4 regions of the Pelorhabdus sp. sgz311002 genome follow, and region 1 is predicted to be linked to each of the others. Evidence: riboswitches for the same ligand, from Rfam matches in the RefSeq annotation. Region 1 holds a riboswitch; each other region holds the start of a gene.
The links. A riboswitch is a leader RNA that binds a small molecule or an ion and turns the genes downstream of it on or off. The one in region 1 is predicted to bind S-adenosylmethionine.

Region 2: another riboswitch for S-adenosylmethionine. It lies ahead of metK (methionine adenosyltransferase); the one in region 1 lies ahead of AC0NJP_RS13640 (trans-sulfuration enzyme family protein).
Region 3: another riboswitch for S-adenosylmethionine. It lies ahead of AC0NJP_RS06340 (DUF2292 domain-containing protein); the one in region 1 lies ahead of AC0NJP_RS13640 (trans-sulfuration enzyme family protein).
Region 4: another riboswitch for S-adenosylmethionine. It lies ahead of AC0NJP_RS00230 (methionine ABC transporter ATP-binding protein); the one in region 1 lies ahead of AC0NJP_RS13640 (trans-sulfuration enzyme family protein).

What each region holds. Positions count from the first base shown of each region.
Region 1 is NZ_JBWBCL010000009.1:92,869-100,526, reverse strand. Features, by position in the region: gene AC0NJP_RS13650 (BlaI/MecI/CopY family transcriptional regulator) at 1-238, opposite strand, end outside; gene AC0NJP_RS13645 (pyridoxal phosphate-dependent aminotransferase) at 502-1,683, opposite strand; gene AC0NJP_RS13640 (trans-sulfuration enzyme family protein) at 1,736-2,869, opposite strand; SAM riboswitch class I at 2,974-3,077, opposite strand; gene AC0NJP_RS13635 (MetQ/NlpA family ABC transporter substrate-binding protein) at 3,149-3,988, opposite strand; gene AC0NJP_RS13630 (methionine ABC transporter permease) at 4,014-4,682, opposite strand; gene AC0NJP_RS13625 (methionine ABC transporter ATP-binding protein) at 4,679-5,458, opposite strand; gene AC0NJP_RS13620 (ABC transporter permease) at 5,502-6,284, opposite strand; gene AC0NJP_RS13615 (ABC transporter ATP-binding protein) at 6,338-7,009, opposite strand; gene AC0NJP_RS13610 (ABC transporter permease) at 7,024-7,658, opposite strand, start outside.
Region 2 is NZ_JBWBCL010000001.1:515,235-522,892, reverse strand. Features, by position in the region: gene AC0NJP_RS02700 (DUF116 domain-containing protein) at 1-751, opposite strand, end outside; gene fmt (methionyl-tRNA formyltransferase) at 762-1,709, opposite strand; gene def (peptide deformylase) at 1,699-2,175, opposite strand; gene priA (primosomal protein N') at 2,235-4,673, opposite strand; gene AC0NJP_RS02680 (hypothetical protein) at 4,735-4,905, opposite strand; gene metK (methionine adenosyltransferase) at 4,974-6,164, opposite strand; SAM riboswitch class I at 6,233-6,339, opposite strand; gene coaBC (bifunctional phosphopantothenoylcysteine decarboxylase/phosphopantothenate--cysteine ligase CoaBC) at 6,389-7,597, opposite strand; gene rpoZ (DNA-directed RNA polymerase subunit omega) at 7,594-7,658, opposite strand, start outside.
Region 3 is NZ_JBWBCL010000003.1:102,448-110,105, forward strand. Features, by position in the region: gene AC0NJP_RS06330 (ATP-binding protein) at 1-694, opposite strand, end outside; gene AC0NJP_RS06335 (N-acyl-D-amino-acid deacylase family protein) at 847-2,217, opposite strand; gene AC0NJP_RS06340 (DUF2292 domain-containing protein) at 2,280-2,627, opposite strand; SAM riboswitch class I at 2,703-2,802, opposite strand; gene larE (ATP-dependent sacrificial sulfur transferase LarE) at 2,829-3,647, opposite strand; gene htpG (molecular chaperone HtpG) at 3,896-5,857, shown strand; gene AC0NJP_RS06355 (hypothetical protein) at 5,987-6,214, shown strand; gene AC0NJP_RS06360 (diguanylate cyclase domain-containing protein) at 6,447-7,658, shown strand, end outside.
Region 4 is NZ_JBWBCL010000001.1:46,159-53,816, reverse strand. Features, by position in the region: gene hisD (histidinol dehydrogenase) at 1-1,276, opposite strand, end outside; gene hisG (ATP phosphoribosyltransferase) at 1,270-1,938, opposite strand; gene AC0NJP_RS00250 (D-2-hydroxyacid dehydrogenase) at 2,152-3,093, shown strand; gene AC0NJP_RS00245 (HD domain-containing protein) at 3,101-3,643, opposite strand; gene hisZ (ATP phosphoribosyltransferase regulatory subunit) at 3,636-4,823, opposite strand; gene AC0NJP_RS00235 (YerC/YecD family TrpR-related protein) at 4,829-5,134, opposite strand; SAM riboswitch class I at 5,388-5,508, shown strand; gene AC0NJP_RS00230 (methionine ABC transporter ATP-binding protein) at 5,581-6,639, shown strand; gene AC0NJP_RS00225 (methionine ABC transporter permease) at 6,608-7,261, shown strand; gene AC0NJP_RS00220 (MetQ/NlpA family ABC transporter substrate-binding protein) at 7,293-7,658, shown strand, end outside.

The DNA.
Region 1 (7,658 bases):
CTTTGTCTAAAAAGGACTGGCTTTCCGCTTTTATACAATCGACTTCGGCCACAAGGGGATAATACACATATTCCCGGCCTTCGACATGAAAAGCGACGGCTTTTTTCTTTACCAGTCTTCCCAACATTGTTTTAACGGTCTTGGGCTTCCATGGCATAATCCCTTCGATTTGCTTAATGACTTGGTTGGCTGTAAGCGGTGCCTTTGCCCATAAAATCTTCATAACTTGCCATTCCATGTCCGAGATTTGCGGTAACGTTTTCAAAGCTTTCCACTCCTAAAGATTACAATTGTAATTATAAATAATATACCCCTTGTAAGACTTCCTGTCAAAAATCAAATATTGTTTAAACCAATGCACTATTTTTTTAAACACATAAGATGAACTGTTACGGTCAAATAAAAAACAACAGTAAAAGTTATGAATCAACCTGGACATAACAAAAGTGCATTTATGCCTTAGCGTAGGCACAAATGCACTTTTTATCAACAGTACGTTTTCTACTTATGCTGTAAACTTACTTTCTTCAATCTTGCTACAGCCGCTTCTAATGTTTCGATTTTTTTGCAGTAGCAAAACCGAATAAAAGTATGGGCATCAGCGCTGTCGGGACGATAAAAACTGGAACCAGGTACAGGCGCAACACCAATTTCTCGGGTCAGATAGAAGGAAAATTCTACATCATCGTACCACCCTAAAGAACGAATATCCGCCATAATATAGTAAGCTCCCTGCGGTTTTACACAACGAAGACCCACTGATTCTAACGCTCCTAGAAGCAAATCACGGCGTTCGGCGTAAAAATCTCCTAGCTCCTGATAATAGGAGTCAGGGAACCGCAAAGCTGCGGCAGAAGCAACCTGTAAGGGAGCAGCGGCGCCAACTGTCAAAAAGTCATGAACTTTACGAATCGAATCGGTAATTTCCGGCGAAGCAATCACATAGCCAATACGCCAGCCAGTCACACTATAAGTTTTTGAGGTGCTGTTAATAATAATCGTCCGTTCAGCCATCCCCGGCAGATTATAAAGCGGAATATGTTTAGCGCCATCATAAAGGATATATTCGTAAATTTCGTCAGTAATTGCCAAAACATCATACTTTTGACATAACTCAGCAATCACTTGCAATTCTTCCGCTGAAAACACTTTACCGGTAGGATTATGAGGCGTATTAATAATAATCGCTCTCGTCTTATCAGAAAAAGCTGCTTTTAATTCATCTAAGTCGAGGTGAAAATCCGGGGTATGGAGCGTCACATATTTTGGAGTCGCGCCGCATAGAACAGCATCAGCGCCATAATTCTCATAGAAAGGTTCAAAAACAATGACTTCATCGCCAGGATTAATCGTGGCAAGTAAGGTGGCGATCATCCCTTCCGTGGAGCCGCAGCAAACGGTAATTTGTTTTTCCGGATCAATTTCGATACCATATTCTTTTTTTACTTTTGCCGTAATGCCATCGCGTAAATCCTTTGTTCCCCAAGTGATCGCATATTGATTATGATCATTAAAAATTGCGTCAGCTGCAGCTTGTTTAATCGCGTCAGGCGCTGGAAAGTCGGGAAAGCCTTGCGCGAGGTTAATTGCGCCATGTTTTACAGCTACCCGTGTCATATCACGGATTACAGACTCTGTAAAATGACTTGCTTTTTCGGAAGCGTACTTTTGAATTCTCTGCATAATTTCTTCGTCTCCTTTTTCCTAACACCTATTAATAGTCATAAAACAATTTTTATTCCAGAGCCTGATCCAAATCGGCAATAATATCCGTCACATCTTCCACGCCAACAGAAAGGCGGAGCAAGCAATCATCAATACCTAATTTAGCTCTTGTTTCCACCGGAATATCGGCATGGGTCTGTTTCGCCGGAAAAGTAATCAATGTCTCAACACCGCCGAGACTTTCGGCAAATTGAATGAACTTCACTTTTTCGAGTACTTGCAGCACAAGTTCCGGTCGCTCCACCGTAAAAGAAACCATACCACCATAACCAGAAGCTTGCTTATCTTGAACCGCCTTGCCGGGATGCTCCGCTAGACCAGGATAATAGACTTTCGTTACATGACGATGCTGGTTAAGCCATTCAGCTACAGCCTGAGCATTCTCATTGTGACGCTGCATCCGAAGCGCTAAGGTTTTCATGCCGCGAATCAGCAGCCAACTATCGCCAGGACTTAAAATATTGCCTGTAGCGTTTTGGATATATTGAATTTTTTCAGCGAGTTCGGGATCATTAGCTACAACAAGGCCGCATAATAAATCATTATGACCTGCTAAATATTTCGTACCGCTGTGAAGCACAATATCGGCGCCCAGTTCTAAGGGGCGCTGTAGACAGGGCGTTAAAAAGGTATTATCAACAATCAAATGAATACCTTTCGCTTTCGTAAGCCTTGCTGTTGCCGCAATATCGACAATATTCATTAACGGATTGGTAGGCGTTTCAATCAAAACTGCCTTGGTATTAGCTTGGATGGCTGCCGCAATATTTTCTACGTCAGTAGCATCAACATAAGTTGCGGTCAAGCCAAAGGGAGCAAACACCTTATCAATGACGCGATAAGTTCCGCCATAACAATCCTGAATCACCACAATATGATCGCCCGCCTTGTACAGCATCAACACTGCCGTAATAGCCGCCATCCCAGTCGCAAAGGCATAACCGCCTGCACCATTTTCTAAAATTGCAATTCCCTTTTCTAAAACTTCTCTCGTTGGATTTTTTGTGCGCGTATAATCATAACCAGTACTTTGCCCCACTGCGGGATGGGCAAAAGATGCTGTTTGATAAATCGGCGTACTAATTGCTCCTGTTTTCTCATCGCTGCGTACACCAATGTGCACAATTTTCGAATTCAATTTCATGATTTTCCTCCATCCTGTTGTAAAACTCACTTTAGAAACATTTACTTTTACTGCAATGCATACAAAAAGTCCCTTTCCATGAGGAAAGGGACATAACTTCCTTTCTCTCATCTTTCAGGATTTCTCCTGCTGGATTTAGCACCTTACGCGTAAAAACGCCGGTTGCCGGGTGTCATCGGGCCAGTCCCTCGACCACTCTTGATAAGAGTTTCGCTATGAAATTGTTAATAGTGTAACATTGCTTTATCTTTCTGTCAATGGAATGGAGTATAATTTTTTCTAAAAAGCGGCAACTACGGCTACGCCATATTTATCTTGAATAAATTTCTTCACCTCTGGCGAAGTTAAATATTCAGCAATTTTTTTGATTTCCGGGCGATTTTCATCCCCTTTTCTTACGACAAGATCATTGGCATAAGGGGAATTAGCATCTTCACGAAATAAAGCTGTTTTAGGATCTATTTTTGCTTCTAGCACATAATTGGTATTGATAACAGCTCCGTCGACATCAGGCAAAGCTCTAGTCAGTTGTGCCGGATCGACCTCAACAAATTTTAAGTTTTTCGGATTTTCGACAATGTCACGCGGTGTCGCGGCAAAAGTAGCTAACCCTTCTTTTAATTTGATTAATCCATTGGCCTGGAGCAAAATAAGCCCCCGATATTCGTTGGAAGGGTTATTCGATATTGCAATAGTGGCGCCATTTTTCAACTCATCCTTTGATTTAACCTTCTGTGAATAAAAGCCAATTGGTTCTACGTGAACCTTAGCTGCCACTGTAAAGTCATAACCTTTTTCCTTCGCAACAGACTCAAGATAAGGCAAATGTTGAAAATAATTACCATCAATCTGTTTATTCTGCAGAGCAGGATTTAATTGCCCTTCATCATCTAAAACAACGACCTCTAAATTAATTCCTTCTGCTTTTAATTTTGGTTTAATAAAATTTAAGATTTCAGCATGAGGCACAACGGCTGCGCCAATTTTGACAGTTACTTCTGATTTTCCTGTAGTCTGAGTGCTTTCTTTTTTGTCGCTGCCGCAGCCTCCCATACTCGTGGCTAATGCAACAACACCAAGTATGATAATCAGTTTTTTCCAAACTTTCTTTGTGAACATCCCCATCATCCTTCTCTCTTATCCTTTATTCAAACTTATAACGTTTACGATTAATCCGCCTAGCGAGCCAATCACCTCCCCATTGAATGCCTTGTACTAAAATGACTAAAATAATAACAGTGGCAATCATCACATCATCACGATAACGCATATAACCAAAGCGAATCGCGAGACTTCCTAGACCGCCAGCGCCAATGGCGCCAGCCACAGCAGTAAAACCAGTAATCGCGATAATTGCCAGCGTGACACCCCGGACTAAAGAGGGCAGTGCTTCTGGAATCAGAACTTGCGTGATAATAGTAAAAGGCGTGGCTCCCATCGCTACAGCCGCTTCAATTTTTCCAATCCCCACCTCTTTTAAGCAATTCTCAATAATACGTGCTAAAAAAGGCGCTGCGCCAATCGAAAGCGGTACAATCGCTGCCGTAGCCCCAAGTGTCGTGCCAATTAATAAACGAGATAAGGGCAATAAAATTACAATCAGAATAATGGAAGGAAAGGATCGAAAAATATTAATAATCGTTCCTAATATTTTGTTAATCCTAGGCGATGCCAATAAATTTCCTTTCTCGGTAATCACTAAAATAACACCTAGCGGCAACCCCAAAACCAAGGCGGCTAAGGTCGACAGTAACACCATATAAACCGTATCGCCAAGACCGATAAATAATAAGTCTAATAAGTCATCATTCAAATGCCTTCTCCCTCCCGAAAAATCCGCTTTGATTGAAACCCTTGCAGAATCTGCACAAATTTTTTAGCCGTGTCACTTTCTGGATTCATAAAAAATTTATCCACAGTTCCTGTTTCTACGATCTTCCCTTGTTCAATGACAGCCATATGATTGCAAATATGCTTTAAAACATCTAACTCGTGAGTAATCAGTACAATTGTTAACCCCAATTTTTGATTAATAGCTTTCAATAATTCTAGAATAGAATAGGTTGTTTGCGGATCAAGGGCCGAAGTTGCTTCATCACTTAGAAGTACATCTGGTTCATTTGAAAGAGCTCTGGCAATCCCTACACGTTGCTTTTGTCCACCGCTCAATTGCAATGGATAGGCATTTGCTTTGTCTGTCAAATCAACGAGTTCCAGAATGGCGGCAACACGTTTGGCAATTTCTGTTTGCGAATAACCAGCCACCTTTAACGGAAAGGCCACATTATCAAAAACCGTCTTGGCATCAAACAAATTAAACTGTTGAAAAATCATGCCGATCTTGCGGCGAGCCAGTCGCAGCTGTTGTTTATCCATCGTAATAATATCTTGACTTCCAATTAAAATGCTGCCAGAATCCGGCTCTTCCAGTCGATTCAAACAACGAATCAGAGTTGATTTTCCAGCACCGCTAAACCCGATAATTCCAAAAATATCACCGTCATTAATCTCTAGATTAATGTCTTGAAGCGCATGAACAGTTGCTTGCGGTGTTTGATACATTTTACTTACATTCTGAATGCGAATCATCAGCTTTCAACTCACTTTACTTATAGTCAACTGCCTATGCTTTTCAGCTTCCGGTAACAGGATCTTCTTTCCAACGTGTCACGCGTTTTTCAAGAGCCACCAACGTATAATTTAGAGCCACGCCTAGCATTGACATGGTAATAATAGAAGCATACATTGTAGGGATTTGATATTTCACTTCTGCATCATAGAGTAAAAAACCGAGGCCGGCATTGGCGCCAATCATTTCCGCTGCAATCAAAATCAAAATAGAAGTGGTAGCACTTAAACGAATACCTGTAAAAATAGCTGGAATTGAAGCCGGCACAATGACTTTGCTAAAAATAGTCAATTGAGATGTCCCCATCGAGCGAGCCGATTTAATTAACAGCGGATCGACACTGCGAACCCCAGCAATGGTATTCAGTAAAATTGCCCACTGCACACCCCAGAAAATAATCGCAACCTTCGAAACTTCGCCAATCCCAAAGAGCAAGATAAAGACAGGAAACAAGGCTAACGTTGAAGTCTGCCGAAAAGTCTGCAGTAAAGGATCAATAAACCGTTCAAAACCTCTAAACCACCCGATTAAAAGTCCCAAAGGAATTGCAATCGCCAGACCAAGACCAAAACCAATGACCGAACGTCTAAGGCTCACGGCAATATGCTTAATTAATTCACCGCTAAGAAGCAAACTCCAAAAAGCAGCAAAAACTTTCGAAAAAGGCGGCAAAAAAGTCGGATCAGCCAGACCAATTCTTGGCGCCACTTCCCATAGCAGCAAAAAAAGCAAAACTGCTAGTAGCCGATAAAATACAGAAAAAATTCTTTTGAACCACTTTTTCACATGCGCCACTCCCTGTATACCAGTTAAAGAAAAGAAATATCATCACTTTGTACTCATATTAATTGAAGCAAGCCTTTTTTTAATTCAAATCTACGGTCAGCTAAAGCAGCCTGCCGACAATCATGGGTGACAATGACAACGCCGGCTCCGTTTCGTTGCGCCTTTTTTAGATATTCCATCACAGTGACAGCTGAATCTGCATCTAAATCATTTGTAGGCTCATCCGCCAAAATGATCTCAGGTTCTAAGAGCAGCGCCCTAGCCAGAGCAACACGCCGCATCTGCCCAATACTCAGTTGCTCCGGCAAATAGGTAAGACGATGTCCAAGCCCCAACTCGCGCAGCAAATGTTCAGCTCTAGCCGTTGTCGCCGTTTTTTCCGCTTTTTGCTGCTGAAATAGCCAAGAAGGAACCAGTACATTTTCCAGTGCCGTAAGCGATCCGACTAAACGCGCTCTTTGAAAAACAAAGCCAATATTAAAACTTCTCAGCTTTGCTCGCTCTGACGGGCTAAGCGCCCCGGCTTCTTGTCCTTTAAACCATATTTCACCTGCACTGGGGTTTTGCAATAAGCCTAAAATAGACAACAGTGTTGTTTTCCCTGTTCCAGATTCACCAACAATGGATATCATTTCGCCTTTTTCTAGCTGAAATGAAACATCATATAAAATAGTTTCTTGGCCATAGAATTTTTTAATCTGGCGAATTCCCAGTAAAGATTCCAATTTTCCATCTCCTATCAATCAAACTCTCCCCGTGTCATAACCAAACTTGGCTCCACTTTACTGCTCCGATATGCGGGAATCCACGCGGCTAAAAGACCAATCGCCAGCCAAACTAAAAAAAGCAGAACCCCTATTTTGCCAACGACAAGAAAATCCGGATAAATAAACGGGAAAGATTCATAGGTTAATATGAAGCGCACCGCTCCTAAATAAAAAAGGTAACCGCCAATGAATCCAATTAAGGCCCCTAGTGAACAAAGCAAGCTAGTTTCTACAATAATCATGCGGGCAAGCGCCTTCGTTGTAAGCCCAAGAGCTAAGTAAAGTCCCCATTCCCCCTGTCTTTCAAGCGTCAGAGAGTAGAGGCGGGAAAAAAGCTGAATGACCGCTGAAATTACAACAATTAGAGCCACTGCCCAGAGCAGTGATCCAATAACAGTAAGCTGTTCATAAGTATGACGCTTTGCCTCAGCAGCAGAATAGGCATGAACAGGTGCTATTTTTTCCAATTTTGCAATGATCTCACCAATATTAGCATCAGGCTCTACTTCCATTAAAATAGCAGAGATCAACTTGTCCGGCGTGCCTTTTTCTTGCCAAACAGCTTGTAGATATGGTGACTTTGCCGCAATAGCCCGTGCTGTTTTTT
Region 2 (7,658 bases), on a different contig from region 1:
ATTGCCGTACAATCTTTTCTACGGCCGCCATATCGACGCGCGTATTACAACAAGGACCGCAGGGCCGCTCATTTAAGAGGCCTACTACGGGTAACGGAAATACATCTTGAATTCCTGTAGTCAAGTCCCGCTCGCAAGCAATTGCTAAAATCGCTTGCGGCTTTAAAGCTTTGACTACACGCCGCGCTAAAGTACCGCCTGTAACAATGGCCAAATGGACTTCGTACTTTTCAGCAACAGCAGCAAGCTCCCCTACCTGACAGCGACCGCAGCGTCGGCAATTTTCGATATTCTTAGTAACCTTATAAGGGCAGTCTTCCTGCTGAATGCAGTGCGGCGTAAGGATTAAGAAACGGTTTGGTTTTACAATAACCTGTCGTTTACGAATCAGATGATTACTCACCTCGATAAAAGATCGTTCCACCCGCTCTTTATCTACATCAAACAATTTACCTAAAGCAATTGCAATAGGAAAAAGTAGTTGGACAGCAGACCAGGCAACACCTTGGAAAAACCGGGGCGTAGGAAATCCGAGAATCGCCAGAATAATTCCGCCGACACCAGCAAATACAGTCAATACAAATAGACCGAGGATCGTGCCAATAAACCAAGGAAGCAACTCATTCAAAGCTGACAATCCAGGTAAACTGACTTTCCAAATTCCATAGATGGAGCAGGCTGCTATGATCAGGCTGACTAAGAGCAACGCCAAAAACAATCGTTTCTGTGGTCGGCTAACTACTTCCAGCATAAACTCACCCCTACTTTAGCGTATCCCCAGGATGAATGCAGTAACCACATAGACACTCCTGGGCTGTCATTTTCCGTTTACTTTCCGGCTGCACTTCAACGATTTCTAAAAGGCCCTTGCCGGTCTGAACGACAAAGCCTTTTTCCGTGCAAGCGACAATCATTCCTGCCGTACCAGTCTGCGCATCATCAAGAACACGAGTTTGCCAGATCTTAAGATTCATCGAATCGGTTTTCGCAAAAGCGCCTGGCCAGGGATTTAAGCCTCTTACTTGATTATGAATTTCTTGGGCTGTTCTTTTCCATTGAATTCGTTCCGTTGAACGTTTCAATAAAGCAGCATAAGTAGCTTCTTCAGCAATCTGTTGTTCCCGCGGGGCTTTGCCAGCAGCAATTAACGCAACAGTCTCACTTAACAGATTAGCGCCTTGCAGCATAAGCACATCATGCAGCGTCCCTGTTGTCATATCGGCAGGAATGGCTGTTTCCGCTTTTAAAATCATATCACCTGTATCCATGCCTTTATCCATATACATGGTTGTAACACCTGTCACGGTCTCGCCATTCATAATCGCCCAGTGAATCGGTGCTGCGCCACGGTATTTGGGTAATAAGGAAGCATGGACATTCACACAACCACAAGGCGGCAGTTTTAAGAGCGATTCAGGCAAAAATTGGCCAAAGGCAACTACAACCATCAGGTCTGGCGCTAGCTCTTGTAAGGTGTGAAACATTTCTTCTGTTTTTATCGACTCAGGTTGAAGCACGGTAATTCCTGCCGCTACAGCCGCTTCCTTAACGGGCGGAAACATAAGCTTTCGCCCGCGGCCTTTCGGCCTATCTGGCTGGGTTACTACGGCGACAACCTCAGTCAAGGGATTTTCAATAAGCACGTTTAATGAGGGAACAGCAAAGTCAGGCGTGCCCATAAAAACTACACGCAATGGCTTATTTGTCATTAGAATCATCCTTTGAACTAGTCATAATCGCTTCCGCAATGTCAATAAATAAGATCCCATCTAAATGGTCAATTTCATGCTGAAAAGCGCGGCTTAAAAGTCCTGTTCCTTGGTATCGAACCTTTTTTCCTTGCCGATTCAAAGCTTCTACTGTTACAGAGGCAAAACGTTTCACTTCGCCGCAAACACCGGGCACACTTAAACAACCTTCCGGACCTACCTCTTCGCCTTCTTTGGCAATAATAACCGGATTAATCAGTTCAATCAGCCCATCGCCTACATCAATCACCACAACACGCAGTGATACGCCGACTTGTGGTGCAGCTAAACCTACGCCATCAGCCGCATACATAGTATCAGCCATATTATCAAGAAGCTGCTTAAGTTTTTTATCAATTTTCTCTACTGGCAACGCAATTTCCTTAAGTACTTTATCGCCAGCTCGTTTTATATCAAGAATCGCCATAATGATTCCTCCTTTTATGAAAATCCTGAAACAATTTTAGCACATAACAAGTAAAAAATCTAATACATCAAGCTAAGAGGATCTACATCGACAGTCACATTTCGCTCTTCTAATAGTTTTACGTCGCGAATGACGTCCCGAACCTTATCAGGTTCGCTTGTTTTAATCAGTCCAATCAAGCGATACGTATCTTGAATCTTAGCAATCGCTGCCGCTACTGGTCCAATGATCTCCGTCTGGGGCGAAGTTAACCTATTTTGTAAAACGCGGCAAGCTGCTTCCGCCTGCAAGCGTAAAGGACTTTCTGCCTTGCCTTGCCAAATGATTTTGATAATCTGACAAAAGGGTGGATAAGAAAGCTGACGACGAAATTCAATTTCTTGATCATAAAAAGCCCGATAATTATGGTCAGCTGCTGCAAGAAGCGCATAATGGTCAGGATTATAAGTCTGTACAACGACAGTTCCTGGTTTATCGCCGCGCCCAGCCCGGCCAGCAGCCTGAGTAATCAAGGCAAAAGTTCTCTCAGCCGCCCGAAAATCTGGTAAATTGAGCGCCGTATCAGCAGAAATCACGCCAACAGCCGTTACATTATGAATATCGTGACCTTTCGCCACCATCTGAGTACCCAGCAAAATATCTTGTTTTCCTTGCAGAAATTCCTTTAAAATCCGGTCATGGGAAAATTTTTTGCTTGTTGTATCTTGATCCATTCTCACTACCGTCTTATCTGGCAGCAATTTATGAAGTTCTTCCTCTACTTTTTGGGTTCCTGTGCCGAAAAACTTAATATAACGACTGCCGCAGGCCGGGCAGATATCAGGAACGGACGCCGTCTGACGACAATAATGACAGCGAAGATCCTGCCCTACTGAATGATAAACCATAGCAATGGCGCAATGAGGACAGGATATGACATGACCGCATTCGCGGCAAAGAATAAAGGTTGAATAACCACGGCGATTAATCAAAATAATTGCTTGTTCGCCTCGCTGCATCGTTTCGGTAAGCAAATTAGCCAGCGGCGGAGAAATTACGGTTCGCCGTCCCGCTTTCAATTCTTGGGCCAAATCAACAAGTTCCACCTGCGGCATCGGCTGCTTATCAACACGATAGTCCAGAGAAAGCAGCTCATAGCGTCCTTCTTGCACTTCATAATATGTTTCCAAAGCTGGCGTAGCACTGCCCAAAAGAACGGTAGCGCCAGTAGTTTTTGCCCGTATAATCGCCGCCGTACGCGCATGGTAACGAGGAAGTTCCTCTTGCTTATAGGTAAATTCATGTTCTTCATCAAGCATGATCAGACCAAGGGACGGAGCTGGAACAAATAAAGCAGAGCGAGCCCCGATGACAATCCCCGCTTCTCTTTCCTTCATCTGACAAAAAGAATCAAAGCGTTCCCCAAAACTGAGTTTACTATGAATGACAACGACATCCTCGCCAAATCGTTCCTTAAAACGTCGGACAATTTGCCCTGTCAATGCGATTTCCGGCACAAGCATAATAACCTGCTGTCCCAGTCGCCTCGCTTCCGCTGCAGCCGCCAGATAAACTTCTGTTTTGCCACTGCCGGTTACGCCATGAAGCAAAAAAGTTTGCTGCACTTTTACGGCCAACGAAGGAATTATTTTCGCAAGCGCGTCCTGCTGTTCCTTCGTATAAACAGGCGGAGTGCCCATGATGGCAGTTTCACCGTAACTACGGCGAAAAGTCCGTACTTCCTTGAAAGTAATCCAGCCCTCTTCTTGCAACCGTCTGACAGCGTCCCACTGAGCGCCCTGATTCTTCAAATCAGACCACATAACACAGCCCTGCTGTACAAAGTCAATAACCTTCTTCTGGGCAGGACGACGCGACCAATTTACAGTCTTCCCTTGATCAGACAAAGCAGCACAAATTGCCAATACCTTATCGGTTTTTTCGTTTGCCGTCCGACTTGTAATAATTTTTGTTGTAATGACTTTAGCACGCAAGAGAAACTGCAAATCTTTTTTCGAATAAAACGGCAGTTTCATGAGCTCTGCTTCTGTTTTTAAGTTTGATGAACGTATTGCTTCATAAAGCGATCTTTGGGTCAAAGAAAGCTCCTGCAAAACCTGCTTTAACTCTGGCAAATCAGCCAAGTTTTCCTGATAGCCCCGCTTTGTTTTTATCGTATTTTTCCCTGGCACGAATAGTCTGAGTGTATCGCTGAGCGAACATAAATAATAATCAGCAAGCTGCCGAGCTGTTTCTAGCATACTTTCATCAAACCACGGTGTTTCATCAAGTACTTCCCGAATGGGCTTTAACGCCTCTTCGTCAAGTTCTTCGCCTGCTGCTGCTATCAAATCATTAGCTGATAGAACAGCTACTACAAAGCCTTCTACCATACGAGGGCCAAAGGGAACGAGAACACGACAGCCCCTTGCTACCTCCCAACCTTCTGGAACCAGATAAGTAAAGGGACGATCAAGCCTTCTTACCGTTATATTTACAACAACCTGAGCATAGGTCATATTTTCCACCACGCATAAAAGTAAGGAGACTAAGAAATAGTCTCCTTATAAAATCCGATTTCTAAAATTCAATTCGCTCAAACTCGGCAAAATCCTGCTCCCAATTCCACCAGCTTGGTAAATTGCAGGAGAGAGGATCTTCCTGGGTAAACCAATCTTCCTCATAACAGTAAGGCATCTGTGGTGCGTAACGATGAAGACGGTTCTTAGCGCACGAGGAAAATCGTTTCATAATATCATCTCCTGACTATAAAATAAAGCAGCCTTTATAGTATAGCCAAGTATGATGAAATTATGGCTTTATAGACCAGCTTCCTGGCGTAAAATAGCAGCCTTGTCGGTTTTCTCCCAAGGAAGGTTCAGATCGTTACGGCCAAAATGCCCATAAGCAGCCGTCTGTTTATAAATCGGACGACGTAAATCCAGCATTTTTATGATGCCAGCAGGACGCAAATCAAAATGTTTCTGTACTAAAGCAGCGATAACAGCGTCATCCACTTTGCCTGTTTCAAAGGTTTCTACCATAACTGAAACAGGACGAGCTACGCCAATCGCATAAGCAAGCTGAATTTCGCATTTATCAGCAAGGCCGGCGGCAACAATATTTTTTGCCACATAACGAGCTGCATAGGCGCCAGAGCGGTCTACTTTTGTAGGATCCTTACCGGAAAAAGCACCGCCGCCATGACGAGCCATGCCGCCATAAGTATCAACAATAATTTTACGGCCTGTTAAGCCAGCGTCACCCTGTGGACCGCCAATAACAAAACGGCCCGTCGGATTAATATAATATTTAGTTTTATCATCAAGCAGTTCCGTTGGTACGATTGGTTTAATCACATGTGCGATTAAATCCTGTTCAATTGTTTTTAGTTCCACTTCTGGGCCATGTTGGGTCGAAATTACAATCGTATCAATGCGTACAGGCTTGCCATTTACATATTCTACCGTAACTTGCGTTTTTCCATCAGGACGCAAGTAAGGCAGTGTTCCATTTTTACGAACTTCCGATAAATGACGTGATAATTTGTGCGCTAAGGAAATTGGCAAAGGCATATAATCATCAGTTTCATTCGTAGCATAACCAAACATCATGCCTTGGTCGCCAGCGCCAATTGCTTCAATTTCATCCATTTCTCCCTGTTTCGCTTCCAACGCTTTATCAACACCCATAGCAATATCAGGCGACTGTTCGTCGATCGACACAAGGACGCCGCAAGTATCACCGTCAAAACCAAATTTTGCCCGAGTATAACCAATCTCTTTTACGGTGTTGCGGACAACTTTAGGAATATCGGCATAGCACTGCGTCGTAATTTCACCGGCTACATGGACTTGACCGGTCGTTACCAGCGTTTCACAGGCAACGCGAGCAAAAGGATCTTGTTCTAAAATAGCATCTAAAATGCCGTCAGAAATCTGATCAGCTATTTTATCAGGATGTCCTTCTGTAACTGATTCTGATGTAAATAAAACACGTTTTTCTTTCAAAAAAAGCCCTCCTCTATTGTGCTGTTTAAAAAAGAAAAACTCCCTAAATGGGAGTTTAATCATTCGCTCTCCCATCTCGCAAGAATTTCTCGCCGGAATTGGCACCGTTTTAGCTTGTACTAAATGGTTGCCGCGGTATCATTGGGCCTGTCCCTCCACCAACTCTTGATGAGTAAAATATAAAATTTTCACAAGTGCAATTGTATAGTAGAATGGCAAAAAAATCAAGAGCTTTTTTGCAGAATTGTGAAAACATGATTTAATATTTGATCAGCCAAAGCCTCTTTCGTCATCTGCGGTAATTCGACTATGGCGCCATCACGGAATAAAAGCTTGGCTATATTCGTGTCAACATTAAATCCGGCGCCTGGCTGTGATACGTCATTCGCCACAATAAGATCAAGATTCTTCTCTACCAGTTTTTTCGCTGCATAGGCTTCCACATTCTGCGTTTCCGCCGCAAAGCCTACGAGAATCTGTTTTTCTTTTATAGTACCCAATTCGCGTAAAATATCCGGATTGCGCTCTAATTCAATGATTAAATTCCCGTCATTTTTCTTGATTTTATGGGTAGCTACCGTTACCGGACGATAATCAGATACAGCGGCGGCCTTAATGACGACATCACAAGTCGTAAAATACTTTAGCACTTCTTGCTGCATTTCTTTGGCGCTCTCAACAGAACAAAAAGTAACACCATCAGGCTGCGGCAAACTGGAAGGACCAGATACTAAAACAACCTGAGCTCCTTGTTTCGCCGCTTGCGCTGCAATGGCATAGCCCATTTTCCCGCTGGATCGATTACCAATATAGCGAACAGGATCAATGGCTTCACGCGTGCCAGCTGCTGTAACTAAAATGGTCTTACCAAGAAGCGGCTTCTTCTGCGCAAAAAAGTTTTGTACAAAAGCGACAATTTCCAAAGGTTCCGCTAACCGTCCCACTCCTTCGGTGCCACAGGCCAATAGACCGCTGCCAGGCGAAATAAAGTGGTAACCAAGCTCTTTTAAAGTGGTCATATTTTTTTGCACAACAGGATTGCAATACATATTCGTATTCATCGCCGGAGCAACAATAACGGGAGCTTTTGTCGCCATCACTGTCGTAGACAGCATATCATCAGCAATCCCATTCGCAATCTTGCCCAAAATATTAGCGGTAGCCGGAACAATCAAAAACGCATCGGCTAACGTCGCCAGTGCAATGTGTTCGACATTCCAATGCTTCGCTTCGCTCCACATGCTGACAACAACAGGGTTGCCGCTCATTTCCTGAAACGTAAGCGCACTGACGAATTTCGCTGCCGATTCCGTCATAATCACATGAACATTGGCACCGGCTTTTTTTAATTTACTTACTACATCAACCGCTTTATAAACAGCAATGCCGCCTGTAACGCCTAGCACAATATTCTTGCCTTGAATTGACACTATTTAATACCTGCCTTTGTCCGCTCGTAGGAAACTTTACCTAAAGCGACTTCTTCGAGCGCCA
Region 3 (7,658 bases), on a different contig from region 1:
TTCCCGTTAAATCTTGCCCTGCAGTATGATCTTCGCCAGCCTGCCTAGCTCTGACAATCCCGTCAAAACCCACAAGGGCAATCGATGATTTATCACCTAAATGAACCTGACGGTAAAAGTTCGTAAAGTAATTTAAATCAACGGAAACGATAACTACCCCGCCAAAAGATTTATCGGGCTTATTAATACGCCGTGTCATTTGTATCGACCATTTACCGGAAGATCGGCCAAGAACAGGTTTGCTAATGAATAATTGATTCGTATCTGCTTTTTGATGCACAAAAAAATGTTCCCGATCTTTTAAATTAGAGGGCACAAAAGGCACTTGGCTGCTTAATAATAAATCACCATTCTCGCCAGCAATGCTCAATAATACAAAGGGCTGATTGGTCAACCGACCCTCATTAATATAACGAGGAATGCTAATGATCGCCCCATCTGTTTCATATTGATATTTTAAAAACAGCACTGTTTGATCGGCACTGCGAATCGTCCGAAGTGAATGTTCCTCAAAGGCGCGGGCAAAATTGCTTGTTTCTTTTATAGCCTGCTCAATCTCAATTTGCTGTTCCGCTTGTATTTTATAATAAAGTCCGCCCCAAACTAAGGAAAGTAAGAGAAACGCAAATAATAGAATGACTAATGTACTTCTCTGCCATAGCCATCGCTGCCAAGAAACAGTACTTGCGTTCATCTTACAAACCTCCCTTATCTATAAGCAAAACACTATACTTCTTTTTCCGTTTTAATTCGACATATTTTTCCACTCTCCTGTCTATCAAATCAAATAACTGAATTTTCCCAAGAAAAATGCAGCTGCCTTATTGTGCAGCTGCATAAGTCCTATTATATTTGATAATCATAAACAGGATAATGAGAACGTACTGCTTTACCGGCGCAACGACTTAGAATTTTGCCGTCAGCAAAAACAATCTGTCCATCGAGCAAAACATAATCAATCCCTTCCGGCCAGGCATCGGGTCTTCCAAAATCAGCTTTATCGCAAATCGTGCGAATATCAAAAATCGTAATATCAGCATCCATGCCCTCCTGCAGCCTACCTTTATAAGTAAGTCCCAACGTCTCAGCAGGTAAATACGTGGCTTTGCGCAACGCTTCAAGTAAGCTCAACTCGTAATTTTCACGCACAAGCTTACGCAAATAACGCGGGAAGCTACCGGCAATCTGGGGATGGCCCTCGCCTTTAGCATAAGGGCCAGTATCGGTGGATGGCATAGCAAAAGGATGACGCAAAGCCTCATAAATTTCTTCTTCAATACCTGTAAGAACAACTACAGAAGCCCCTGGATCTACGTTACGCAATTCTTCATAAATAGCGGGCGTCAATCGTTGACCGTTATATTTTCCGGTAACTACAAGAATATCTTCCAATCCCCAGCCATTTAACGCCATGGACTCTTCATTAAATAATACAGCTCCAATGTGCGTCGCCCACTGTGTATACATACCGCTGTCAAAACGAATGTCAATCCCGCTAGCGCGCGCTTGGTTAATAAGCGCCAATGCCTCTGCTACCATACCGGTACCATATTGATATACTAAATGAGACACCTGAATTCTCGCTCCAGTTTGCCGTGCAATTTGGATCGCTTCCACTAAAGAAAACATATCAATGGCAGTAATCATTCTTGTGTCAATTGATATAACCCGCCCATAGCGAGCGGCAATTTGGCTCAAACGTATAACTTCTGCCTCAGATGTCCCCGGCGCATAGGCTAGCCCGAGTGACAAGCCGCAAGCCCCTTCAATAAAAGCTCGTTCTACAAAGAGTTCCATTTGCTGTAGCTGCTCTTCCGTAGCTGGCTGCAAAGGATCCAATGCTCCGACAGCTTTTCGCAAACTAATCGAATGACCAATCATTTCCGCTTGATGAAGAATAAACCCCTGCTTTTCTTGCGCGGAAAAAAACGCTTCTATATCAAGCGGGCCAAGTCCACAATTACCGCCAATCGTTGTTGTAATTCCTTGCCGCAAAGATAATTCACCGCAATAATCGTCAAGATCTACATGCCCATGAATATCAATAAATCCTGGCGAAACAATCCGCCCTGCCACAGGGAGAACCTCGCGTCCTTGTAATTCTTCTGATGTAATTGCCGCAATTTTCCCGTTGAAAATTCCTATATTGCCGCGTCGTCGCATCCCTCTTTCAGGATCAATAAGCAAACCATCGCTAATTACGATGTCATAGATCATGGTGGCCGCCTTTCTTTCTACGATAATGAATCAAGTTTGTTTCATTATACCGTGGTTTTAATCTAAATACCATCGCCATCAAGTCCTGCCAAAGCAGTAAAACGTTGTTTTTCAGTCCGATCAATCTGGACGACTTTCCCTGTTTTCACTACGATAGTAACCTGGCCATACTCAATTCCTTCACAGGCTTCTTCCAGCCCCTTGCGCACCGCTTTAAACTCCTTACTACGTTCACTATTTTTACGAAATGAGCCTAACGATTCATCAGGACGAATTTTTTCATTGCGTTCAATCTGAATCAAACGGAAATTCTGCCAAGTGAGCGTAAGATGTCCATGATACACTTGTTGCAAAATAGCTAAAATCTGGTCCAGTTGCTTTACCGAAATTTGATTTTGTTTTTCTAGCATACTGTTTTCTCTCCCTTAGACTAAAAAATAAAACGTAAGAGCCCATTTGAAAGAAGCTCTTACGTTTCTGCGCTTCTCTCATCGTTCAGGAAATTTCCTGCTGGAATTGGCACCTTGCTAAAAAGCCGGTTGCCGGGCGTCATCGGGCCAGTCCCTCGACCACTCTAGATAAGAGTTTATTCGGTAATTTATATCATTTTCTCAATTCTGTTGCAGCAAAGCATTCATACTACCTGTTTGATAGCCGTTAAGATCGATTGTTATAAAAGTAAAGCCAAGACGCCTAAACTCGACTACAATTTGCTCTCGTACTTTATCCTGACATAAACTGGGGATCCATTCCGCTTCGACTTCAATGCGAGCTACCTGCCCATGGTGACGCACTCGTATCGAACCAGAACAAAACTTTCTGATATACTCTTCAGCTTGCTCTATTTGTCCAAGCTTTTCCGCAGTTATCGCTTCGCCATAAGCCACCCTAGACGACAAACAGGCTGCGCTTGGTTTATTCCAGGTTGCCAGCCCCCACTTTTTCGAAAGTTGACGAATTTCTTTTTTGGTGAAACCAGCTTCTAGCAGAGGCGATGCGACTTGATCCAATTCTGAAACAGCTTGTATGCCTGGTCGATAGTCGCCGAGGTCATCTTGATTTGATCCTTCGAGTATCCATTGAAATTCATGTTGTCTAGCCCAGGATACCAACGCAGAAAACCGCAGTGTTTTACAATGATAGCAGCGATCTGCGTCATTTTCTCTAAAGTCAGGGCTAGCGAGTTCATCGATTGGCAGCAACTCGTGACGAATGCCAATTTCTTTGGCTACCGCTATAGCAGCAGTTTTTTCGCTTTGCGGCAAGGTTGCTGAGTAAGCAGTAACTGCAAGAGCTTTTTCACCTAATATTTTATAAGCAGCGGCGGCTAAAAAAGTACTGTCGACCCCACCAGAAAAACCGATGACTACACTTTCATAACTACGAAGCATTGTTTCAAGCTTCGCCAGCTTATCAGATAGAGTATTCATCACAATCCCCCCGTTCATTTAAATAAAACAACAAAAAAAGGCCACTGCACCTTATTTTTCAAAAGATACAATGAGCCTTCAGTATTTCTGATCAGCTACTTAGCGTATTTGTTTTAATATAAAATAGCATGGAACTACAACTCTGTCAATGAAAATTTCCCGATATGGGAAATTTTTACTTGCCATTTTGTTGGGAATTTCGCAAAATAATAGAGTACAGAATCACCATACTTTTAGGAGGCTTTACCGTGACACAGGAAATTAAAGCAAAAGAAACGCGCGAATTTCAAACTGAAACGAAACAACTTCTCGATTTAATGATCCATTCCATCTATACAAACAAAGAGATTTTTTTGCGTGAATTGGTCTCCAATGCCTCGGATGCCATTGATAAAGTTCGGTTTGCATCGTTAACCAATCAGAATTTACTAGAAGGAAATGATACCTTTGAAATTCTGCTATCCCCTGATGAAAGTACAAAAACATTAACGATTTCTGACAATGGCATGGGCATGACCTATGACGAAGTCATCGCCACTATCGGTACAATTGCTCAATCAGGTACAAAGGCCTTTTTAGCTAAAATGAAAGAATCAGGCACAAATTCTGATACAGAGCTGATTGGCCAATTTGGTGTCGGCTTTTATTCCGCCTTTATGGTTGCCCAAAAAGTCACGCTTCTGACACGAGCTCCCGGACAAGAAAAGGGTGTAAAATGGGAATCAGCAGGCGACGGAACTTATACGATCGAGGAATTTGACAAAGACACTCGCGGCACTACCATTATTTTAACGCTTCATGACGCCTTCTGCGGCAAAGAAGCTGGCGAGGAAAATTTCCTAGAACGCTATACACTGCAAAATCTCATCAAGAAATATTCCGATTATATTCGCTATCCTATAAAGATGAATTTCATCCACAAAGAAAAACCGCTTGATAACGAAGGAAAAGTTATTGAGGATGCCCCAGAAACAGAATCAGTAGAAGTGCGGACTTTAAATTCTATGACACCGCTTTGGTCGCGTAATAAAAGTGAAGTTACCCAAGAAGAATATCAAAAATTCTATCAAAGTCAGTTCCATGATTGGGAAGAACCGCTAGAAGTCATTCACTCTCGTGTCGAAGGAGCTGTCGAATATACCACTTTGCTCTTTATCCCGGCTCATGCACCTTTCGATTTTTATGAACGTGACGCAGCTTCAAAAATCTCCTTGTATTCTAAACATGTTTTTGTTATGGAAAACTGCAAAGACTTGCTGCCGCCTTACCTTCGCTTTGTTTGCGGTCTCGTTGATTCACCGGACTTTTCCTTAAATATTTCCCGGGAATTATTACAGCATAGCAAGCAGCTTAAATTGATTGGCAAAAATTTGGAGAAAAGCGTACTCAAATCATTAGAACGCCTCCTACATAATGATCGCCCTAAATACGAGAAATTTTGGAAAGAATTCGGCACTGCTTTAAAAGCCGGTATTTATTCCGATTTTTCCAGCCGGGAAAAATTGCAAGATCTTTTGCTATTCCCTTCTTCCAAGAATAAAGATGAGCTCACCACTTTAGCTGATTATATTAGCCGTATGCCAGAAAAACAAAAAGCTATTTATTACGCTACAGGAAAAGATTATGATACAATTGACAAATTACCTCAGCTAGAACTGCTGAAAGAAAAGGGATTGGAAATCTTATATCTCTTTGATCGCGTCGATGAATTTGCCATTGAAGCGTTACGTGAATATAAAGAAAAACACTTTCATTCCGCAAGTCGCGGTGACTTAGATTTAGCAGATATTGATTCACCGGAAACTCAACAAGATACGAAAGAGCTCGCGAAGGAAAATGAAGCGTTTATTAAAGCGATTAAGGACCAGCTCGGTGACAAAGTCACCGAAGTAAAAATCAGCACTCGCTTAAAATCAAGTGCTGTATGCCTTGTCAGCAGTGATCAAGGAATCAGCTTATCGATGGAACATATCTTGTCTGAAATGAACCGGACTATGATGAAAGCAAGCCGCATTTTAGAATTAAATCCGCAGCATGCTTTATTTAACGTTTTAAAAGATCTCTACGAAACAGATGCTTCTTCGGAGCAGTTTGCTGATTATTGCCGACTTCTCTATGATCAGGCTCTCTTGATTGAAGGTCTATCCCCAGAAGATCCGATTGGATTTGCCAATAAACTAGCTGAACTTATGGCAAAAACCGTAAAATAAGTATAGGATTGTCTAACAAAGACTTGATTGTGTAAAAACAGTCAAGTCTTTTTCTTTTTAACAGCAGGAATTTCTTTAACTAATTAGAATAATCTAAATTAAATACAAATTTAGAGAGGGATGGTTACGATGTCCATTAGCAAGTGTTACGTATTTGTAAGCTACAAAGACAATCCGAAGCAAAGTCCCTGTATCTATCTAGAAAATATGAAAAGTGCCGTGCAACTCTATCAGAATCTAATTGATAGCGGCGAACACCAAAATCACAAACTTGATTATTTAACCTGCGGTTATGAGTTTTGTACCGACCAAGGTCGAACCGGCGTACGAGACATTACCTCTTACGCCTTCTCCTAACCCGTTGAAACTATAAAAAGCTAAACTCCTGCCGCTTAGAATAGCCGCAGGAGTTTATTTTAGCCCTCCTTGCTCATAGACATAATTCGCCTAGTACAGTATAATTATTTTTAAAGTTTTACTTTTCTCTTTGCAAATAAAGATGCCGTAGAGGCAGTAAAGGACTCGCTGCACAATGGCCCTATATAAATATTTTTTTCTTTTCTGGCTTTTCCTTTTTCCCAGCACTCTTATGCTTTATGAAACTGGCTTTCTTTCGGAAAGCCTTTTTGCCATTCAACATGCCCATATCGCTGGCGTGCTTCTTGTTGATCTTTTCGCTGGCTTTATTGCCTATACAGCCTACCAGAATGCCCTAAGGCGTCAAAATCGTTTTCTCGCTTGCACAACCCTTGCCTATGGCGGCTTTACGCTGCTTTATACCGTTTATAGCGGCGCCCTATTGCTCCTTGAACCATTTCCCTTTTCCTTTCTGATCTTTGCGCCAGTTGCGCGAATTATTCTATCTTGTTATTTACTCTTAGGGCTTTTTTATTTAAAAGACCGCAATAATCTAACGCTCTTTCACTGGAAAAAACACTGCATTGTTCTAATCATACTTACAGCTATTCTCCTTACCTTCGCTGCATCTTGCACATTCTCTGTTACATTATTGCGTCAAGGTCTGGAACTATTAGCTCTGGTAATTTCATTTACAGCTACCATAAGACTATATCTTATGCCGAAAAAAGCCACTGTGCTTACGTATCACCTGTGGGCTCAATTTATTTTTACCCAATCTTCCTTTGCTTTTCTCATCGGATATCCCTGGAATCTTTCTTGGTGGATAGGACAATTACTTGTTTTGACAGGTTTTATTATGATGGGGTTTGCTATTCTGCAAAACTATGCCGCTGTTGGCAGCCTAAAACGCGTCTATGATCCTAATCTATTAGAACATTTAATGGATCAGATTATCGACAGTTCGCCTGTCGGCATTCTCCTTGTAGATTCTGAGCTGGAAATTATCCGCCGCAACGCCGCTAGTGAAGAAATGCTCGCCTGGGCCCAGCCTGACTGCAATATAGCAGAACTTTTGCAAACCTTGCAGATCAACCTAACCGAATTAAATATTTCGTCACAACAAGATACTTGTCTTTTTGCCTCATTAACCAAGCAAGTTGGCAAGAATGAACAGTCGCTTGATGCAAAAGTCTGCCGTCTTGACGATCCTACCATTGATGGGTATCTTATTACTTTAATTGATATGACAACCTATTATAAAGCGCAACAAAAAATAAACTACTTAGCAAAACATGATACCTTAACAGACTTGCCGAATCGCACGGAATTTCTCGAAAAACTGGCAGAGGAGCTTACAGAAGTACAAAAAAACAATCAGCTTCTTGCTGTAATGTTTATCGATCTTGACGGCTTTAAACAAATTAATGATACGTTAGGTCAT
Region 4 (7,658 bases), on a different contig from region 1:
CAGCATCGCTGACTTTCTCAAGACCCGCTTTCGTATAGGAAATAATACTCGTCTTTTTCATAAAAGTATCCACATTCAGCACGGAATAAAACCGCGCTGTCCCGCCTGTCGGCAAAACATGATTCGGACCGGCCATATAATCGCCTAATGGTTCTGGCGAGTAGGGCCCAAGGAAAATGGCGCCGGCATGCTCTAAATAAGGCAGTAAGGAAAAGGGATTTTCCGCTAAAACTTCTAAATGCTCTGGCGCGGCATAGTTGGCAATTTCAGCTGCCTGCAGCATGTCTTTTGCTACAAGAATCTTTCCGTTATTGGCAAGCGAAGCAGCGGCAATTTCCCGCCGCGGCAAAAGTTCAAGCTGCTTTTTTACCTCAACTTGAATCTTTTCGGCCAATACCGGCGAATTAGTAACAACCATACAGGCTGCTAAGGGATCATGCTCCGCCTGACTCAACATATCAGCTGCCGCATAAACCGGATTCGCCTGTTCATCTGCCAAAATCAATATTTCACTAGGCCCTGCCAGCATATCAATATCACAATGGCCATACACAGCCTTTTTAGCTAAGGTTACGAAAATATTACCGGGGCCCGTAATCTTATCGACTTTAGGCATCAATTCAGAACCAAAAGCGAGACCGGCAATCGCTTGTGCGCCGCCGATACGGAATATCCGATGAACCCCAGCTAGTTTTGCCGCTGCAAGTACGCACGGATTGACGGAACCGTCTTTCGCTGGCGGCACCACCATAATAATTTCTTTAACACCTGCTACGGAAGCCGGAACAGCATTCATAATCACCGAAGAAGGATACGAAGCAGTACCGCCAGGCACATAAATACCGACTCGCTCCAGCGGCCGTACATTCTGTCCTAGCATTGAGCCTTCTTCCCGATAAGTAATCCAAGATTTCGGCAGTTGTTCTTCATGGAAGGCCCTTACATTGCGTTCCGCCTGTTGCAATGCCGCTAATACCGCCGGGTCGATTTGGTCTAAAGCCGACTCGATCTCTGCCGCGGAAACTTCGAAATTTGCTTCTGTCAAAGTTACGCCATCAATAAGCTGACTGTAATGAAATAACGCTTTATCGCCCTGTTGTCGTATATCGTTTACGATTTGATCAACGACTTCAGCGGCCGACATCTCCCGACCAAAGGTCTGGGCAATTCGTTTTTTAGCGCCCTCGCCAAGTTCTACCTTATCAAAAGCAGGCTTTACCATGAATTGTTTAAGCTGCTCTGGCGCATAGGCAGAAACGTTCAAAATCTCTAGCATGATTTAGCCTCCTCTTCGGTTAAAACTTTTAATTTTTCTACCACATCATGGATGCGATCAAATTTCATCTTGAAACTCACGCGATTTGCAATAAACCGAGCTGTGGCTGGTGCAATTTTCGCCACTTCAATCAACTTATTCTCACGCAGCGTCGTCCCTGTTTCCACAATATCAACGATCAGCTCAGCAAGACCTACCATCGGCGCTAATTCAATCGAGCCATTCAGCTTAATAAACTCCATTTGAATTCCTTTATCATGAAAGAAACGCTCGGCCACGCGCGGATATTTCGTCGCAACCCGCATATGGGCATAATCACTTAACTTGGGCTGTAACAGCGCCTCTGGTACAGCAACCATAAGACGGCATAAACCATATTTTAAATCGAGAAGTTCATAAACGTCACGATTTTCTTCCAGTAAAACATCTTTTCCAATAATCCCGATATCGGCAGCGCCATATTCAACATAAGTAGGCAGATCAGCCGTTTTAGTAATAATAAACCGCAGCTTCTTGGCTTCGTTCGTAATAATTAATTTGCGCGAGTCTTCCTTTAAGCCTTCGGCGTCATAGCCGCAAGCGGCAAGTTTCTGTGCTGACAAATCAAATAACTTGCCCTTCGGCAAGGCAATTGTCAAATAATCCATATCGCTGGAAGTCATAAAATCCTCCTTAAAACGCCTTTTCTTTAGTTATTTAAAGCATTAACTTATTAATAAGTTATCACAAATTCTTTTTTTCGTCAAGTTTAGAAAGAAAGGTCTTTTCCATTCATAGGAATTTTTGCCTAGGTCGTAGAATGAGTAATTATGACCAAAAATCGTTTAAGCCTAAAATGAACTCAAATAAGAAGCTTCGCTAGGAGGGTATCCTTTATGAAAATTCTTGTTTTAAATCCACTGTCTGATGATCAAAAGGCTGAAATTGCAGCAATCGATTCGTCCATCGAAGTCGTCACAAGCACGCTGCCGGAAGCCCACTTAGAAATTGCCGACACGGATATACTTGTCGCCTGGGGCTTTATGCACATTGAAGAACTCTTTGCTAAGGCGCCGAATTTGAAGTGGATTCATGCGTTAAGCGCCGGTGTAGAAAATCTAAATCTGCCCGAATTAAAAGAAAAGCAGGTTTTTCTGACAAATTCGAAGGGAATTCATGGTATTCCCGTCTCAGAACACGTTTTCGCCATGATGCTGTCCTTCAGCCGCGGTCTCTACCTGTCGCGCCATAAACAGCAGGAGCATCGCTGGAAACGAGTTCCCACTGATGAACTCTATGAAAAAACGATTGGTATTGTCGGCCTGGGAAGTATTGGCCGAGAAATTGCTAAAAAAGCAAAATGCTTCGGCATGAATGTAGTAGCTACCAAACGAGAAATGACGACAGAAATTTTTGTTGATCGTCTCTATCATCCTGATGAAATTTTTGAGATGCTATCGCATTGTGATTACGTAGTAGCGGCACTACCGCTCATTGCCGAAACAGAAAATTTCTTTTCGCAAAAACACTTCGACGCCATGAAACAAACAGCCTATTTTATTAATATTGCCCGCGGCCCCGTCGTCGTTGAACAAGATTTGATTGCAGCCCTCCAAGAGGGTGTGATTCAAGGCGCCGGACTTGATGTCTTTCCTGTAGAACCGTTGCCGTCAGACAGTCCGCTTTGGGATATGGAAAATGTTATCATCACGCCCCATGTAGCAGCGCTATCGCCTTATTATCTGGATCGAGCCATTAAACTTTTTGCTGATAATCTGTCGCGGTTTATTGCTAAGGGCGAATTATGCAATCAGATTGATCCCATCAAGGGTTACTGAAAAACTATTAATGCAATTCATCAGCCTGCCGCAGCAAGCTAAGTTCTAACGAATCCGCTTCCCGCGGCGGCTGGTGGTGAATGCGGACAAGAGCTACAAGCAATTCGTCGCACCCTAGCCTTTGCAGTCGATCAGCGCCCACTTCGCCATGACAATAATGCAGATATAAAGCCCGTCGCCAATGATCTCGCGGTAGTGCTGTCTGACTGGCCCACTTTCTTCCCCGCTTTTCCCAAAAACAGTCAAATAAGACTGTCCATATTTTATCGAAAGTCGTCACATCGCCTTTCAATCGTCCCACATCATGCAGCAATGCCGCTCTAATCAGCAAATTCAGCTGAATAGAGCGGCTTTTTGTATGAGAAATCGCCAAACGCCGGACGCTATAGGCGACCTGTAGCGCATGATATTGATCGGGAAGATTCATTTGATAAAATAAGGCTCGTTCCTTTTCTTGTAGATATTCTTGTACAAACTGATGATCCTCCGCTGTTAACACAGCGGCAAGAGCCGCTGTAAGCTGGCGAATTCGCTGTTGCCAGCTAGTCACAATAAATCAACTCACTATAGCCTTTTTCTTGCATGGTTTTCTCAGCCTCGGCGCGCTCCTGCGCCCAAAGCGCCATGGCAACACGGCGACCTTCACTTCTAAGGGCGGAAGCTTTTGCGATCGCCTTAGCACTAGCGCCGTCTTGCCAAGCAATGTACACATTGTCTTTGGCAACAGCCACTTCTGCGGCCTGCCGCTCTAAAGCCAGTAAAACTCGCTCCATGCCTAGGGCGAAACCAGTAGCAGGCGCACCTGGTCCAAACGAGGCCAGCAATTGATCATAGCGGCCGCCGCCGCATACAGGAAAGCCAAGACCCGGCGTATAGCCTTCAAAAACAACTCCCGTATAATAGTCGAAATCGCGAATCATGCCAAGGTCAAATTCTACATACTTGGCTACGCCATAGCTTTTTAAAAGCTCGAAAATATGCGTTAAATCAGAAAGCGCCTGAGCACTTTCTTTCGTATTGGCCAATTTTTCCGCTTTCGCCAAAAGTTCTTCGCGGCCGTGGAGAAGCGGCAGTTCCAGTAGCGTCTTTTGGATATTCTCAGGCAGATTGGACTCAGTTACAGCAGCTTGCAGCGCCACGAGATCGCGAGACATTAAGAGTCTCTTCAGGTTTTGTTTCTGACTGCTTGACAAATGACTTGCCGCCATCATGCCGCTAATAAACTGCATGTGACCAAGGCTCAACTGAAATTCTTTTAAGCCGCAGGCGGCAAGCGATTCTACCGCCAAGGCAATAATTTCGGCATCAGCCTCTGGACCGGGCACACCCATAAGTTCTACGCCAGCCTGATGGAATTCGCATTGTCGGCCAGCCTGATACTCCTCCTGCCGAAAGACACTGGCAATATAGCTTAACCGTAGCGGCGCTTCATTTTCTTTGAGACGGGTCGCAGCGACTCTGGCCATGGGCGTCGTCATTTCCGGCCGAAGTACAAGCAAACGATTGGTTTGATCAAAAAATTTAAATACATTTTGCTCGTAGGAATTGCTTTCAGAAGCAATCGATAAAGTTTCCCAATACTCAAAGGTCGGCGTAATGACTTCATCATAGCCCCATTTGTCAAAAAGCTGAGCTAACCGATCTTCTAAAATCCGTTTGCGTTTCGCCTCCTGCGGCAAAAAGTCGCGCGTTCCGTAAGCAATTTGAGGTAAAAACTGCGCTGTTTTCATAGACTCTATTCCTTCTCCTCTGCTTCAATTCGCGGCAAAATTGTCCGATAGCCATCAGCCCCGTAATAGAGACAACGCTTGACACGGCTGATCGTGGCAGTACTTGCCCCGGTTTTTTCTACAATATCATCATAAATAGCCCCTTTTTCCAACATTCGGGCTACTTCCAATCGCTGCGCCATTGCTTTGAGTTCACTGATTGTACAAATATCCTCAAAAAACTGATAACACTCCTCTAGTGTCTCAATGGAAAGAATTGCTCTAAATAATTGATCCGTATGCGGATCCTGTATTTTTTGATTAATGGACATAGCTTGAACCCCCATCATTTTCTTATGTGTTTCCTTTATTCGGTATAAGAAATAACAGTTCCTGCTTTCCTTTAATTCTTTATCTCTTTTTCTTTTTATCACTTTTATTCTTTAATTTATAAAATTTCAACTAAACTGATACTAAACTCATTATAAATAGCTCGAATATTCAATATATACTTTTTTATTACTTCTCCCTTGACAGACATTCTATCCTTTGCTATTATCAATTCTAACAACTCCATACACTTGTAATTCATCAAGAGTTGGCTGAGGGACTGGCCCAATGAAGCTGCGGCAACCATCGTATTTTGCAAATATGTATAATACGAACGGTGCCAATTCCTACAGGATGATATCCTGGCAGATGAAGCGATTGCTATGACAAGCTAACTTCCTCTGCTCCCTGAGCAGAGGTTTTCTATTTTGTAAAGGAAGTGACATGTATGATTACTTTGAAAAACCTCTCCAAAGTATACCAGTCTGATGCTGGTTCTATACCCGCGTTAGAAAACATTAATCTTACCGTAGAAAAAGGAGAAATTTTCGGCATTATTGGTAAGAGCGGCGCTGGCAAAAGCACCTTAGTCCGTTGCATGAACATGCTGGAAAGACCGACAGAAGGCGAAGTTCTCGTCGCTGGCCAAGATCTCACGGTCTTAACCGAAAAACAGCTTCGCGATGCTCGCAAGCAGATTAGTATGATTTTCCAACATTTTAATTTACTTTCTTCCCGTAGCGTATTCGACAACGTAGCCTTTCCGCTAGAGCTAGCCGGAAAAAGTAAGAATGAAATTAAAAATGCGGTTTTGCCGCTCTTAGAGCTTGTCGGCTTAGCTGATAAAGCAAATCAGTATCCTTCCCAGCTTAGCGGCGGCCAAAAACAGCGTGTCGGCATCGCCCGCGCTCTAGCTAGTCAACCAAAGGTTCTGTTGTGCGATGAAGCCACCTCGGCGCTCGACCCGCAAACGACTCACTCGATTTTACAGCTGTTAAAAAGTATTAATAAAAAATTAGACCTTACTATTGTTCTTATCACTCACGAAATGCATGTCATCAAAGAAATCTGTCACCGCGTAGCTGTAATTGAAAACGGTCATATTGTCGAAGAAGGACCGGTCTTAGATATCTTCACTAATCCGCAATCAGCTACAACTTGTGATTTCATCAGTACTTTAGAGCAAAACAATCTGGACGAACTCTTAAGCGGTCGTGAAATCCGCCAAGAGAGCGTCACTGGTGATAATCTGCTCGTAAAACTTTCCTTTATCGGCGCTTCTGCTGAAGAGCCTATTATTGCTAGCTTGATTCGCCGTTTCAATGTAGACGCTAGCATTCTCTACGGCAATATTGACCATATTGACAGCACGCCTTACGGGACTCTTGTAATTGAACTGTCAGGCGTTAAAGAAAATATTGAAAGCGCCTTAAAGTATCTACAAACTAAAGATTTAGGAATCGAGGTGATCGGCTATGTCGCAAGAAATACTTCAATTGCTGGCTGAGTCTTTTGGACAAACCGTATATATGGTCATCATTTCAACAGCCATTGCTACGATTCTCGGCATACCCCTCGGCGTCATTCTTGTCGCCACGAATAAAGGACATATCTTAGAAAAACCAGCTTTAAACCGCATATTAGGTTCGATTGTCAATGCAACACGTTCCGTCCCTTTCATTATTTTAATGGTAGCGATCATTCCGCTTACCCGTATGATCGCCGGAACATCGATCGGCACCAATGCAGCCATTGTCCCCTTAAGCATTGCCGCCATTCCTTTTGTGGGCCGCATCATCGAATCGGCGTTAAAGGAAGTCGATCAAGGACTGATTGAAGCTGCTCAATCCATGGGGGCTTCGCCTTTTCAGATCATTACGAAAGTACTATTACCTGAAGCCATGTCTGGTATTATTTTAGGTCTTACGATTACGATCATCAACTTAATCGGCTATTCCGCTATGGCCGGAGCAATCGGCGGCGGCGGTCTCGGCGATTTGGCAATTCGTTACGGCTATCAACGGTTCCGCGGCGATATCATGTTGATTACTGTTATTATTTTGATTGTGATGGTCCAACTTGTTCAATCTTGCGGTGATCTTTTTGCCCGCCGCGTCAATAAACGCTAAATTTCAAAACTAAAAATCAGGAGGGAAATTCATGAAAAAGCCATTGAAATTGCTTTGCCTTGGTCTTAGTCTCATTACAACACTTGCCTTTACCGCTGGTTGCGGCGACAGTAAAAATGCCGCCGATTCCTCTAAGGACAAGGTCATTAAAGTCGGTGTAACTGCCGGCCCCCATGCTGAGTTAATGGATGAAGTCAAAAAGTTAGCAGAAAAACAAGGTCTTAAAATCCAAGTTGTTGAATTCAACGATTATATCCAGCCTAACGTAGCGCTCCAGCAGGGCGACATTGATGTAAATAGTTTCCAACATGATCCTTATTTAAAAAATATTATTAAAGACCGCGGCTATGATATTGTGAATATCGGTAAAACAGTCATTTTCCCGATGGGTATCTAC